DNA from 2 places in the Nostoc sp. DedQUE12b genome. Region 1 is predicted to be linked to the other one. Evidence: predicted binding sites of a transcription regulator. Region 1 holds the regulator's gene; the other holds the start of a gene.
The links. Region 1 encodes HrcA, which represses chaperone genes, less so after heat shock. Its sites were predicted from a motif close to TTAGCACTCNNGANTCNNGAGTGCTAA; they were not measured.

Region 1 (3,179 bases):
TCTTTAATTCGTTGCTGGCTGCTTGGATATGGACTCTATACCCACTTCTTGTAAAGGTGGACGCATAGATAAATAAACCAATGGCCCAAATAGCGGTATCAAGGCTATTAACCAGAATAACTGCGGATTTTTCCAACCGCGACGCGCCATATCATCCCCCAGCAACGTGGGAAATAATAAGCAGAGTAAGCAAAAATCTAAACTCATCACATGGATGAAGCGGTTAGTTTGCCACTCTTGCACAAAATTGCTCCAATCTCCACCTCTTATACCGTAGGTAACTAGAATAATCGTGGCTACTGTCAATACAAAACCAGTCACACGAGAATCTAGTAATTTGAGCAATATATTCTTTTTACCAACAAACTGATTATTTGGTTCTCTAAAGGCTAAGTACGGCAACAAGGCAAAAGCACCAACTCCGAAAGAGACAGTAGCAAACAGCCAAGCAGGTATTTTTTGTCCTCTACCATCAATAAAGATTACTGCACTGTAAATAAGAGGCCAGATGCCCATGAGGTTGAATAGTGCTATGACTAACGGGTTAACGCCTTGCCACTGCCCAATAGAAAGGTTTTTAATTAACTCGAATGTACCAGGTTGCTCAGGAGGCGCGAGGAAAAAAGCATAGACAACAAATCCCAGCCACAATAGACCAAAGGCAATTTTTTTAAGCATGAAAGATTTAAGTAGTATTAATTATTGATTTTGCCGTTATAAATACGGCTATCTGCTTGCTATGGTATTGTTTGCTCGCCTAAAGGCGTAGCGGCTTGTTCCTAAAGATTAATCGCTAATTAAGGATTGAAATAGCTGAAAGCTTTTGAAAGATAATCAGCAGCAGATGCTACTACTGCGATCGCACTTTCATAATCTAGGCGCGTTGGCCCCAAAACTCCCACACTTCCTACGGGTATAGAACCTCGGCGATAGTTAGAAGAAATTAAGGTGCAGGTACGTATCGGTTCTAATGGATTTTCTGCGCCAATGCGAATCGTTACCTTTGGTTTACCACCATCCTCTGGTTCTGGTTCTTCAAATATTAATCGCCACAGTTGGTCTTGTTCTTCCTCCAGCAGGTGGATAATCGTTTGTACCTGCTGTAACTGGGAAAATTCTGGCTGGCGTAAAACTTCTGACACACCCCGAACCATAATTTGGGTTGCAGTCGGTGCAAGAGTGCGACGAGTTAATTCGGCAACTGAGTTTTTCAAAAATTCTCCGTAGCGTTGGAACTCCTGATCTAGTTCGCTCCAGTTGAGGTTGGCTAATTCCAACAGACTTCGCCCCCGTAAGTGGGTATTCAAAAAGTTAGAAACAATCTGTAACTCGCGATCAATTACCTCTGAATCCCGTTGGGTTTCTTCTGGTGTTGGCGACAAATCCATCAATTTAGAATGTGTCTCATAACCATCTGTCACCACAATCAGCATGATCCGTCCGGCTTCAATTTGCACTAATTGTAGATGTCGCAATAACGCTGTAGTGGTTTGCGGCATCGTGATCAAGCTAATGCAACCACTTAAGGTTGCTAAAATCTGCGCTGCTCCTTGTAGTAGAGTTTCTAAACTCCGATCTTCCCACTGGAGATGCTTTTGCAGTGCTACTTCTACTTCTCGCCCTAAAGTTTCTGTACCACTTTGTGGAAGCAAGCTACGCATAGCGTCTGTCTGCGACACGCTGCGCGAACGCAGAGAAGGTGTAATTAGCTGGTCAACATAAATACGATAACCTGAATCTGAAGGTACACGTCCAGCAGAGGCATGTGGTTGGTAGAGCAATCCAGACTTTTCTAAAACACCCATTACATTGCGAATTGTCGCCGAGCTTACGCCCAGATCGTACTCCTCAACTAAAGCCTTTGAACCAACAGGCTCTGCCGTTGCAATGTAGTGACGTACCGTTGCCCAAAGTATATGCTGTTGTCGATTTGTTAACTGAACTTCCATAAGGTATGTTTTGCTGAAGGCAAATTTTAATCAAACTCTGAAAAAATTTGTGGATTTAATCGAAAACAGAGAATCTTAATAATTTATTAAGATAAGATAGCAAATTAGACAACTATCTTATGATAAGTATTTTTAAACGTTATATATAGAGCATTTTTTAAGAGTAAAGTTAGAATAGTAGCTCAACTTTATTTTTGCAAAAGCTGCTAGTCATAATGTACCCTCGCGATGCTTCTTTATAACCGTATTTTTGCACAAATTTTTACTTGCAACAGTATTATTAGATACGTATATTTTTGCAAGGGCTAATGCTGAAGTGTGATTTGGGACAGTCGAAAAGTTTTGTGCAGATGTACCTGATACCCAAATTTTAAGCTTTCCAGCAAGCCTATAAGTTGATGTACTTCTGCTTTTAGCATAGCAAACGCCAGATGGAAGGGTAAGTTCCATCTGAGTGATGTATCTGAAAAAGCTAATATTGGGGAATTGAAGGGTCTACTAGTAGGGAATAAGCATCAATACCACCCGAAATATTTTGCACATTTGTAAAACCTTGGGCAATCAACCACTGGCACATCTGGGCAGAGCGGATGCCATGATGGCATAACACCAGGGTTTCAGCTTGGGGATTAAAGAGGGTAGGTACTTGATCTCCCCATTCGGCAAATTGACTTAAAGGTAGGTTGACAAAGCCTTCAATGCTAGCGATCGCCAATTCTTCTGGTTCACGCACATCTACTAGCTGAATACTTGCATCACTAGAAGAAAGACGTTGCGCCAGTTCTTCTACACTAATTTGATTCATGAGTTCCCTGTCATGAGGTTTTTGTAAATAGTCCTAATACTATTTATGGTGACAGAAAATTTCTGCCTTGACATCAGCATCCATTCTCAAGAGGGTTGATTAATTCTGCTAGGCTTTCTGCTTAAATGGCTGTAAACCGTCTTTTTTAATAGGTTTAATGTGAATAGGCAACGTTCATTTATCGGTTTTATCGTAGCTGGGGCGATCGCAGTGCTAGTAATTGCGATCGCAGGCTTTTACTGGTTTTTCGCTAAAAGTCCGGCTAACCTCATTGGTTCTAGGTCTGGGCCTGGTGCAGCCATATTCGTATCGAAACTGTCCCCTGCAATGGTTTCATTATTGACAAATCCTGACCGTTTGCAGGCGTTGGAGCGCGAAGAGGAGCTATCTAAACTCAAAACCAGTTTATTTGCCAAGAGTGGCAT
Region 2 (3,179 bases), on a different contig from region 1:
ATAACAAAGGACATAAAAATAACTTACACGTTCTTTTACAAAAATTAATATAAAGACGGTAATTTCTAAATTAAGCAATTATTTAGGTTGCTAATTTGGTCATCAGCCAGATTTAATCTGACGAATCTCAATTACGTTAGCGTAGCGGTAGCGAGTCTGCGTCCGCTTTTAGCGTCTCGTAGAGAGCGTCATTACAAATTACGAATTGGTATAGCATATTGCCTTTGAATCAGCAATGCTACAAAAAAAACAGTTTGCCTTGGCAAGACAAACTGCTAAAAAAATATTTATCTGGGTGAGCAGAAGTTAGAACATACCCATGCCGCCCATGCCACCCATGCCGCCCATGCCGCCCATGCCGCCCATGTCAGGGGCAGGAGCAGCGGATTTCTTCTCTGGCTTTTCAACAACGATCGCTTCGGTGGTTAAGACCAAACCAGCAATGGAACCAGCATTTTGCAAAGCTGAACGCACGACTTTGGCAGGGTCGATAATACCAGCAGCAATCAAGTCTTCAAATTCGCCAGTAGCAGCGTTATAGCCAATGTTGATGTCGCTCTCGCGGACTCTAGAGACGATTACAGAACCTTCAGCACCAGCGTTGTCTGCTATTTGGCGCAAGGGGGCTTCTAGCGCTCGTTCGACAATATCAGCCCCAATTCTTTCTTCGTCATTTTCTAGGGTCTTTTTAATCGCTTCTACCGCCTTAGCTAAGTGAATTAAGGTTGTTCCACCACCAGGAACAATACCTTCTTCCACAGCAGCCTTAGTAGCGTTGAGCGCGTCTTCAATCCGCAGTTTACGGTCTTTGAGTTCGGTTTCGGTTGCCGCACCCACTTTAATCACTGCCACGCCGCCAGCGAGCTTGGCGATGCGTTCTTGGAGTTTTTCTCGATCATAGTCAGAATCAGTTTCTTCCAACTGTCTGCGAATTTGACCAATCCGCTTTTGTACTTCTGGCTTGGTGACACTGCCAGCAACTATTGTGGTGCTTTCTTTGTCAATAGTGATTTTGCGGGCAGTTCCCAGCGCTTCTAGAGCAGCGGTATCCAAGCTTAAGCCGATTTCTTCCGAAATCAACTGTCCATCGGTGAGAATCGCAATATCTTCTAACAAAGCTTTGCGGCGATCGCCAAAGCCAGGTGCTTTAATCCCAGCCACGGCTAGTACACCGCGCGCTTTATTCACCACCAAAGTTGCCAAAGCATCACCTTCAACATCTTCAGCAATAATTAGCAAAGGCTGACCTGAGCGGGCAACTTTTTCCAAAATTGGCACTAAATCTTGGATGCTGCTGATTTTTTTATCTGTCACCAAGATCCGAGCGTTTTCAAATTCGACGATTTGCCGTTCGTTGTTGGTGACGAAGTAGGGAGAAATATAACCCCTGTCAATCTGCATCCCCTCAACTACTTCTAGTTCAGTTGTCAGGGATTTAGATTCTTCAACGGTAATTACACCATCTTTGGTGACTTTTTCCATTGCTTGAGCTAACATTTGGCCAACTTCTTCATCGTTACCAGCAGAAACAGTGGCAACTTGAGCGATCGCACTTCCTTCTACAGGCTTGGCTATTTTGGCAATTTCTTCTACCAGTGCCTCAATAGTTTTGTCGATCCCGCGCTTCAAGCTAACAGGGTTACTACCCGCCGCGACGTTTTTCAAACCTTCCCGGATCAAAGCTTGTGCTAAAACTGTGGCGGTGGTTGTCCCATCCCCAGCGACATCTTTAGTTTTTGAGGCCACTTCCTGGATGAGTCTTGCACCAGTATTTTCCAAAGGATCTTCTAATTCAATTTCCTTGGCAACAGTGATACCATCGTTGACAATTTGAGGTGCGCCAAATTTTTTCTCTAAAAGGACATTGCGACCTTTAGGCCCCAAGGTGATTTTTACAGCATCGGCAAGGGCGTTAACACCCCTTTCTAGAGCTCTCCGAGATTCCTCGTCAAATGCAATAATTTTCGCCATGTTTCATTTCTCCAGCGCTTCCATTAGACAATTTAGCACTCACAGCGCCAGAGTGCTAATCTCTCAATCTGCTCAAGTTACAAATGGAAATAAAAAAATTGATTAATATACAGGTGATGCTCATATTAGATACTGGCAGTAATGCTTGAATTGGGAGATGAATCTAGACAACTCCCTTAAGTCCCTTGGTATTGCCGACCCTAGCGGCACCGGCTGGTTGGCAGTAGTATTTACGTTCCTCTTGGCTTGGGTTGTAACTTGGCGTTTAATTCCGATAGTACGCAAATTCGCCTTGCGGGTAGGTTGGGCTGACCAACCCAACGCACGGCGACTCAACCGAGAACCTTTACCCAATGCCGGGGGGCTGGCTATCTACGCGGGTGTCATTGCCGCGCTGGTATTAGCTAGCCTTTTACGACCGATCGAACTCCAAAACGTATTGGCTCAGGTGCTCACTATTCTGTTGGGGGGTTCGATATTAGTCCTTGTAGGCTTTATTGACGATCAATTTGGCTTACCGCCATCTGTTCGATTGTGGGCGCAAATTGTCACGGCACTGTTACTGGTAGCTAATGGCATCAGCGTCAAAGTCCTGTTTGGCACGCCCATCGACTCGCTTCTGTCCATATTGCTAACAGTACTATGGGTAGTAGGGATTACCAACGCCATCAACTTGATGGATGGTATGGATGGCTTGGCAGGAGGAATTAGCTTTATTACCGCCATGAGTTTGTTGGGCGTTGCTGCTCAATTTAACAATCGTGCAGCGGCAATCTTGGTACTTGCAGCTTTGGGAGGTGCTGCACTAGGATTTTTGCGCCATAATTTCCATCCATCACGAATTATTATGGGTGATGCTGGAGCATACTTTTTTGGTTATGTGTTGGCAGCAACTAGTATTTTAGGGAAACTGCAACAAAACACAGTTTATGCGCTAATTCCTACGGTTTTATTTCTGTTGTTACCGGTACTAGACACTACTCAAGTATTTGTGCGGCGTCTACTAGCAGGAAATAACCCTCTGAGTACTCCTGGTAAAGACCATCTGCACCACCGCTTACTTGCTTGGGGACTCTCCCAGCGCCATGCTGCGTTTACGCTTTGGTCAGTTACCTTAGTTTTCAACTTGCTGGCGATGAGAATACAAGGTATGAGTTTGGCTGTGATGCTGACTACTGCCACTAGCATTATCCTGCTTTTGGGCTTTA

Region 2: a site for HrcA is predicted at 2,004-2,030, ahead of groL (chaperonin GroEL). Genes of this name have one in related genera too.

Annotation. Positions count from the first base shown of each region.
Region 1 covers NZ_JAVRCI010000144.1:335-3,513, forward strand. The annotation lists gene RMY16_RS32600 (hypothetical protein) at 1-54, shown strand, start outside; gene RMY16_RS32605 (DUF2834 domain-containing protein) at 4-678, opposite strand; gene RMY16_RS32610 (heat-inducible transcriptional repressor HrcA) at 798-1,949, opposite strand; gene RMY16_RS32615 (rhodanese-like domain-containing protein) at 2,422-2,754, opposite strand; gene RMY16_RS32620 (DUF3352 domain-containing protein) at 2,914-3,179, shown strand, end outside.
Region 2 covers NZ_JAVRCI010000055.1:41,312-44,490, reverse strand. The annotation lists gene groL (chaperonin GroEL) at 307-1,971, opposite strand; gene RMY16_RS23330 (MraY family glycosyltransferase) at 2,129-3,179, shown strand, end outside.